2 regions of the Paenibacillus hodogayensis genome follow, and region 2 is predicted to be linked to the other one. Evidence: predicted binding sites of a transcription regulator. Region 2 holds the regulator's gene; the other holds the start of a gene.
The links. Region 2 encodes LexA, which represses DNA repair genes until DNA is damaged. Its sites were predicted from a motif close to CGAACATATGTTCG; they were not measured.
Positions count from the first base shown of each region.

Region 1: ABD796_RS26960 (ImmA/IrrE family metallo-endopeptidase) is a predicted target of LexA. The motif match lies at 2,223-2,236, and genes of this name have one in related genera.

Region 1 is NZ_BAAAYO010000013.1:170,533-174,855, reverse strand. Features, by position in the region: gene ABD796_RS26975 (MarR family winged helix-turn-helix transcriptional regulator) at 1-314, opposite strand, end outside; gene ABD796_RS26970 (CcdC family protein) at 481-966, shown strand; gene ABD796_RS26965 (hypothetical protein) at 1,159-1,581, opposite strand; gene ABD796_RS26960 (ImmA/IrrE family metallo-endopeptidase) at 1,568-2,200, opposite strand; gene ABD796_RS26955 (helix-turn-helix domain-containing protein) at 2,304-2,690, opposite strand; gene ABD796_RS26950 (hypothetical protein) at 2,925-3,557, shown strand; gene ABD796_RS26945 (hypothetical protein) at 3,838-4,233, shown strand.
Region 2 is NZ_BAAAYO010000006.1:236,821-241,143, forward strand. Features, by position in the region: gene ABD796_RS12200 (DUF896 domain-containing protein) at 1-147, opposite strand, end outside; gene ABD796_RS12205 (LysM peptidoglycan-binding domain-containing protein) at 287-706, opposite strand; gene lexA (transcriptional repressor LexA) at 894-1,514, shown strand; gene ABD796_RS12215 (hypothetical protein) at 1,653-1,835, shown strand; gene glnA (type I glutamate--ammonia ligase) at 2,171-3,508, opposite strand; gene ABD796_RS12225 (MerR family transcriptional regulator) at 3,523-3,939, opposite strand; gene ABD796_RS12230 (methionine gamma-lyase family protein) at 4,087-4,323, opposite strand, start outside.

The DNA of each region.
Region 1 (4,323 bases), on a different contig from region 2:
ACCGCACTCCGCCCTTTGTCTGTCAAGTAAACGCGCGAAACGCGCTGATCCTGCGGATCGGTCCTCCGCTCGACGAGGCCGTTTTTGACCATCCGGTTCAGCATGACGGTCACGGTAGCCGGCTTTACCAGCATCTTCTCGGCCAGCTCGTTCTGACGCAGCCCGTCGTTCCGCGACAGCGCGAACAGAAGCGGAGGCTGCCCGGGGTGCACATCCTGGTCTTTGAGCGATAGGTGGGAGTTATAATGGTGCTGCCGCATCAGGCGGGCGATTAAGCCCATCAGGGGAATCTCGGGGTTATTCGTGGGTTCCATGCGCAAGCTCCTCCGTTTTATCGTACATAGGGGATCTATCCGAATGATGCAGCGGACTAAGAATACCGTAAGAGGAAGAGACGGCGTTGTCAAGCGCAGGTCAGCCGGAGTAAGATAAGGGAGTGTCCTTACCGATGTTCGTGATGAAACCGGAGGTGTGTTCGAGGTGAATCTTTCATGGCTGCCCCAACTGGCCTCGATTGCGGTCGCCCTGGTCGTAGGTGCGGTCATTATTACCGTACGCCTGAAGGCGTCGTCCAAGCCGACCTCGTTCAAAAAAATTATGATTCCGCCGCTCGGTATGTCAACCGGGTTTGCGATGTTTGCGTACCCGCCGACGCATGTGCCCTGGCTGTGGGCCGCAGCCGCGCTGCTGGCCGGCGTATTGTTTTTCTCGTACCCGCTTATCTTGACCTCGAAATTCGAGGCCAGGGGAGGCCAGGTGTATATGGTTCGGTCAAAGGCGTTCGTCTTCATCATTATCGCGCTGCTGATCGTTCGCCTGCTGCTGCACGACCTGGTCGAACGGGCGGTGACGATTCCGCAGACGGGTGCGCTTTTCTTCCTGCTCGCCTTCGGTATGATCGTGCCTTGGCGACTAGCCATGCTGCGCCGGTATCGGGTTGTCCTGGCGGCTCTCGGCAAAGCGTGAAGGCGGCATTGTCGATCTTGGGGAGGCCGTTCGCAAAACGGGGAGCCTCCGCGGGGCAATGGATAGCCGCAAGCAGGGAATAAGAAGGGAAAGGCCGCGTACCCGGACGCGGGAACGAGGGCTGTAACGGTTTTCCGCGAGAGGCGGACCGCTGCAGCTCTCTTTGCTGTTTCTTTTTGCCCAGGCGGCGAACTACCGGAAACGCACGAGTGGCGCATGCTTGTCGTTGGCGATGACCGTGTCGAGTACTGCGGTGATGCGAATATTCTCGGTCGGAGCCATAATCGGCGGGAAAGCTTCGCCGGGCACGCGCAGCAGCGTAACGTCACCGTTCCAGTAAGCTTCGCGGATCATGTAGTCTTCTTCCTGGCGGATGAGCGCAATCTGGCCGGACGTATGCAGCGCGGCTTTCGTACTGAACAGCAAATAGTCGCCCCGCTTCACCCCGAGCGATTCCAGGCCTTCGTCGTCGAGCGAGAGGGCGAATAACGCGTCCGAATAGCCGCTGATCGACAGGTGGGGGCGGTAGGCGAGATCGGACGATTCCATGTCCAGTCCGAACCATTTTCGCGTATAGCCGTCGGTGACGACAGGTATGATTTTAGTCGGATTCATCGCGGTCCCCCATGTAGCCGATCACGCCGCGCTCCCGGCAAAACAGCATATGCGAGCGGCCGGTCGGCACGATATAGTCGATCCCTTTGCGGCGTTTGAACAGCTCCTCGGCGTGAAAATGCGCGGTCAGCCTCTCCGCAATTTTGTTTGAGGTGATTTGCCGGGTATGCCGCTTCAGCCGTTCCTTGGCAAACTCGGGCGCTACCCCGAATTGGGAGGCGACCGCCGCAACCGCCTCGGACTCGAGCTTGGGCAGCTCCGCGTCCAGCAGCATGAACGTCGGAATGCAGAACTGGTAGGCAAAATTGACCGCCTTCGTCTCCTGAAAACGGATGAACGCCTCGCTGATGGTCAACTGGTTTCCTCCATGATGGAGCACGTGACACAGCTCGTGGCCGAAATCCTGCCACTGCTCCTGCCGCGACAGCCGGCTGTCGAGCACGATGGACTGGAGACCGGCCCGGTCGATCGCCCGGCTGGCGAAAGGCGCATAATGCAGCCAGATGCCGAGATGGGAGGCGATCGTCTCCGGATCGAGCTGGTGCGCCTCGCGCATATTCATAGCCCGGTACAGCCGTTCGATCGATTGCTCCAGCGGCGTGCTCTGGTAGTTGTACATCATTCGATCCCCTTTCTTCTATAGAATGTATGTTCGTATCGAAGGTGAAAAGAAACGCCCGGCTAAAGACGACGGACGAATAGGATCACTCTGCATGCTCCGCTTACTCTCCTTGCTTGTCGCCAGGCCTTCGGCCGGCTTCCCTCATCTTAATAATCTCCCAAATTTTGCGCAGCTCGTCGCGTCGTTCCTCCGGCGCTTCCAACAGTTCCTTGAACCAGATACCCAGTTCCGGGTCCTCCCATTCGCCGGCTGCGGGCGGATTGTTCGTACCGCTCGGATCGCCAGAATGGCCGCCGTTCTGGCCGACCAGCGTGTCCATACTGACGCCGAACATATCGGCCAGTTGGCGCAGCGTATCCAAGGAAGGCTCGCGATAACCCGATTCGTATCCCGCATAGGTGCTCTTGGCGATCCCGAGCCGATCGGCCACCGCTAGCTGGGACCAGCGTTGTTGTTTGCGAAGCTGTGTGATTGTCTCGCCGATCATCCGGGACCACCTCCGTTCCGCGACTCGCCTAAGAAGCCTTGGCGGTTTTTCTCTCTTTAATAATCGCACAACGCGAACTTTTTTTCAATATATTAGGCGAAATTTGCAAAAATAAGCTTGAAAAGTACGCGAATCGCGTACATAATAGGAAATAGGAACAGACGTTCCGGTTTCTGGATGGGAGCTTTGGACGCGATAAGCGTATTTTTCAAATATCGAAAGGGGCTGGCGCGGATGAACAAACCGACCTTGGAGCAAATCGACTATTATCGGGACGAGGTGTGCAGCCGTTGTCCCGGGAGCTTATGGGGGGCAAAAAGCATTTGCCGGGTGCATCAATGCTCGATAGGCGAAATCGAAGCTTGCCCGCAATGGGAAGCGAAGGATGCCGGCGCGGCAGCCGCCCGCCACGACCCCTATCGGCCTTCGGCCAAAACGGAAGATATGGAGTTGGTAGAGGAAGAGTTGAAAGATTATCCGTGGATGGTGCGGGAGATCGATCGGCTGCGCGATCTGCTGGAGCATGTCGGGGGGAGCATGACGGGTTTGTATGGATTGGACGGGGCGATGCCCAAGGGGAAGGGACGTTACACCGATTCGGTAAACCGGGAGGCGCAAAAGCGCGAGAAGCATTGGAGCCGGCTGAGGCAGTTGGAGGCCAAGGTGACGCGGCTCGAAACCGCTGCCGAGCGGATAGCCGACGACCGTCAGCGGACGGTGCTGGAATGCATCATGGAAGGCCAGCGGATGAATCACATCGCCCGTCATATCGGGGTATCTCGACAAAGGCTGCATGAGCTGAAAATCGAGCTGGTCCGTTTTCTCGCCAAAGAGATTTTCGGGGATGACCGCAAAGGAATCTCGTAAGCGAAAGGCCGATTTTCCCGGTTGACACATCCGACAAAACGGACAAGCTCGACAGCAATTGATCGAACATATGTTCTTGTTTTATAATCAAGTCAGTAACAACATCACCGATAAGCCGCCCTGCAAATAGGCGGTTTTTTTGCATATCCGGGTCGCGATAGACGGGTCTGGGCGCACGGCGTCTATGAGGGTACAGCCCAAGAAAGATGGCTGATCCGGTTTTATAAAGTTGGATGGATAAAGGGCTGCTTTGCGGCCCGAACCGAAAGGGGGAACAACGATGAGCGAACGCATCGAGTTGCCGGGTGCCGGCGTATACCGGCGCCGCTTCCCGGAGGAGGAGGAAGGCCGGGGCACGCCCGGAGGCGTCGACGCCCCGGACGAGCGCGAATGGAGCGGGGAATGGATCGTAGAGGGCGAAGGGGCCGAGGAGGACGAGGGCGCGGGCTCGGCCGCCGTTCCGACTGCGGCCGATCCCGACGAATCCGATGAAGAAGCGCCGGACGAGCTCCAGGACCTCGTACCGAAGCCGCGTGCAGAGTCCCGCTACAAACAGCCGGAGAAGTGTGTGTCCTGCGTATGGGGACGCTGGGAGGCGAGCCGGCAATTTTGCATGATGCCGGTATGCGTGCGGGTGATGGCCGTTCTACAGCAGGATGGCGGCGAAGGGGGGTGAACGCGCGTATTGCGAAAGCCGTAACGAGATTATACGCCCACCCGCGCGCGGGGACGGGCAGTAGGAAATGAAGGCCGATACGGTCCAGGA
Region 2 (4,323 bases):
AAGCTGCGCCCGGAGCGACGTTTTGAACGCATCGATATACCGCTTGCGCAATTCGTTGCGTTCTTCCAGCTCTTCGTCCGTCAAGCCGACGGTGTTCGCCTTTTTGGCAAGCTCGTTGATGCGGGCAATCATTTGTTCGGTAATCATGTTCGGCCTCCTTGTGTCGGTTACTTCTACTTTGCATGGTTCCGAGCCGATTGTCAAGGAAAGCGGAGCAAACGCGCAAAAGCCCGGAGCGTGTCCGGGCGGGAATCGATTGCCTTCGATAGGATGGAGAAATATCCGTTTATTGAGGCAGCTGCAGCACCTGGCCGGCGCGAACGGCAGACGAGGACAAGCCGTTAACCTTCTTCAGCTTTTCGATATAAACGCGTATATCCTCGCTCTTCTTGGCGCGGCCCTCCGCAATCGACCATAAGGAGTCGCCAGGCTGAACGACGACATGTTCGTACGTTCGAATAGCCCCAGCCTGCACTTCGCCGTCGCCGATCACGGCGGAAAGCACGGCGGCAATGCCGACGCACAACAGAAGCGCTGCGGCGGCCGCCAGCAGTCGCACCTTGAGGCGGACGACGACCGCCCGGACAGCTTCGAAACGGTTCGAAGACGGACGGGAAACGGTACGAGACCGGCCCGCCGCGGAGCCGGCGGCTGTATGAGTGCTGCGATGGAAATCGCTTGGAATGTACATAAAAGAGTTGGACATTGGAATTACCTCCCCAAACACTTGTTCTGGTATCAGATTAACACGAACGTATATTCGCGTCAATGATTTTCGAACAAGCGTTCGCATGTTCGTATTTTATCGGGAAAAATCGAACTTATGTTTGTACGAACTCCGGTTCTGTGGTATAATTTACCCAATATAACATGTCCGTATTGGAGTGATGATCGTGAGCAAGGTTTCCAATCGCCAACAAGCGATACTCGATTTTATTAAGAACGAAGTGCGCGATAAAGGCTATCCCCCTTCCGTGCGGGAAATCGGCGAAGCCGTAGGGCTTGCGTCCAGCTCCACGGTTCACGGCCATCTGGACCGTCTGGAAAGGAAAGGGCTCATTCGTAGGGACCCGACGAAGCCCCGGGCGATCGAGATATTGGGACATGACGATTCGTTGTCCGCCTTCTCTTTCTCTATCGCGCGCGTCCCGCTCATCGGGAAAGTTACCGCCGGGGTGCCGATTACGGCAACCGAGAACATCGAGGAATATTTCCCGCTTCCCAGCCACTTCGTAGGCGATCATAACGTCTTCATGCTGCGGGTTGTCGGAGAAAGCATGATCGATGCCGGCATTCACCATAACGATTACGTCATTGTCAAGCAGCAGCCGACCGCGAACAACGGAGATATCGTCGTGGCGATGACCGAGGACGACGAAGCGACCGTGAAGACGTTCTACCGGGAACGCGACCATATCCGGCTCCAGCCGGAAAACCCGGCCATGGACCCGATCCGGCTTCGTAACGTCACCATTCTCGGCAAAGTGATCGGCCTGTTCCGCGATATTCATTGAGACAACAGCAAGCAGCCCTCCGCATCGAATCGGGAGGGCTGTTTTTATATGGATGGAAGCCTGCGGGTTCGTTCCCACAACACCGCGGACTCTTTCCAACTAAAAAATCCCCTGCCATAAGCATGGCAGGGGGTACTGATGTACAGCGGGCTGCGATTAAATAAACGCTCTCGAAATGATTACCAGAAGGATGAAGAGAACAAGGATAACGCCCGTACTCGTCCACAGCCCGCCGCCTCCGCAGCTGAAGCCGCCGCCGAATCCACCAACATCAGACATTTTGTCACCTACCTTCTTTTTAACTACAATCACATAGTATGAGCGAAAATCGAAATGGTTTGGACGAATGCCCTATACGGATAGGAGCCCTATCGTTCGCAGCACAAAATGTTAGCCAGAAATAGCCTTCCTTTGGTTACGGTATTACGAATTTACGACGTCGAAGCGATCATGTCTGCCTCGTCCAAGTGAAAAAAAGCGCCTCCGTAGCGTGGAGGCACTTTTTTCAAGGGCTGCTTAATTTAGTTCGAGTCTCGCGATTCGAAAGGAACAATGGTGGTGGCATTCAGGGGCCCCACCTGCGACAGGTCTTGAATGCGGTAGCATGCCCCAAAAGGATCCCCCCGCTATTGCTTATGCGATAAAGGTTTCCGCTCTTAGTACAACGTCATGTACTGATCGCGTTCCCAAGCGTGAATCTGGGTGCGGTACATGTCCCACTCGATTTCCTTAAGCTCTACGAAGTGAGAAAGCGCGTGCTCGCCGAGGGCGTCGCAGATCACTTCGTCGCTCAGCAGCTCGATCAGCGCTTCGCGAAGATCGGCCGGCAAGCTCGGAATGCCTTGATCTTCCCGCTCTTCTTCGGTCATGACATAGATATTGCGGTCGACCGGGGCCGGCAGCACCGTTTTGTTCTGAATGCCGTCCAAGCCGGCCTTCAGCATAACCGCAAGCGCCAGGTAAGGGTTGGCCGCCGGATCGGGGTTGCGCACCTCTACGCGGGTGCTTAAGCCGCGGGAAGCCGGTATCCGGATCATCGGACTGCGATTGCTCGCCGACCATGCTACGTAGCACGGGGCTTCATAGCCGGGAACAAGCCGTTTGTACGAATTGACGGTCGGGTTTGTGATCGCTGCGAACGCGCGGGCATGCTTGAGCACCCCTGCCATATAATGGCGGGCCGTTTCGCTCAATCCGAGCTTGTCGCTGTCGTCGAAAAATGAATTCGTGCTGCCCTGGAACAGCGATTGATGGCAGTGCATGCCCGAGCCGTTGACGCCGAACAGCGGCTTAGGCATGAAGGTTGCATGCAGGCCGTGCTGTCTGGCGATCGTCTTCACGACGAGCTTGAACGTCTGAATCTGGTCGGCCGCCTTGATGGCGTCCGCATACTTAAAATCGATTTCGTGCTGGCCCGGAGCAACTTCGTGATGGGAGGCTTCGATTTCAAAGCCCATCTCCTCCAGAGTCAACACGATTTCGCGGCGACAGTTCTCGCCGAGATCGGTAGGCGCCAAGTCGAAGTAACCGCCTTGGTCGTTCAGCTCCGTTGTCGGATTACCCTTCTCGTCGGTCTTGAACAGGAAAAATTCCGGCTCCGGACCAACGTTCATGGCCGTATAGCCCATATCCTCCGCTTCCTTCAACGCCCGCTTCAGAATGCCGCGCGGATCGCCAGGGAACGGACGGCCGTCCGGCAAATAGATATCACAGATCAGACGGGCTACGCGATCCTCGGCAACCCAAGGGAAGATGACCCAGGTGGCCAGATCCGGGTACAAATACATGTCCGATTCTTCGATGCGCACATAGCCTTCAATAGAGGAGCCATCGAACATCATCTTGTTATCAAGCGCTTTTTCCAGCTGGCTGAGCGGAATTTCCACGTTTTTGATCGTGCCGAGCAGGTCGGTAAATTGCAGCCGAATAAAGCGGACATTTTCCTCTTTGGCAATTCGCAAAATGTCTTCCTTCGTGTAGTTCGATTGAGTCATCGTACAACTCCTCCTTATGACTTATGATTTAAAAACCGCGAAAGCTCGCCTTGAATAAGGGATACTTTACCCCGGCGATTGCCGGTCAACAGCTCGCGCTTAAGCATCTTGTGCAGCTGCGCGTCGTCCAGCTCCTTGCGCTTCACTCCGGACTGGTCGGTAATAACCGTCGCGTCCTCGGAGTCTTTGGATACGGGATTAAGCACTTGCTTGATGCCGGCAATGTTGACGCCCTTCTCGATCAGTGCCTTGATCTGAAGCAGCCGTTCCACATCGTTAAACGAAAACAACCGTTGATTGCCATCGGTTCGCGCCGGGACGATCAATTCATGCTGTTCGTAATAACGGATTTGCCGGGCGGTCAGATCAGTCAGCTTCATGACCGAGCCGATGGAGAACAATGCCATATTACGGCGGATTTCATCGCTCACTTTACACCACTCCAACATGTAGAGGATAACTTAATTGTACATATCGGACACAAACATGTCAATGCATGTTAGGTTTAATTACAGGAAAATCGCAATTATCTTCTGAGCTCGGACTTCACGGTTGAATGCGCCTATCCCCTGATTCACTTACAGAAGCTCTTTGTCGATCATATTCGACAAAGCCTTGATGACCCCCCACTTCACATGAGCGTAAGTAAGCCCACCTTGCATGTAAGCGATATACGGGGAACGAATCGGCGCATCGGCTGACAGCTCCAGGCTGCCCCCTTGAATGAACGTGCCGGCGGCCATAATGACCGGATGCTCGTATCCCGGCATGTCCCATGGCTCGGGCACGACGTGGGAATCGACCGCAGCCGCCTT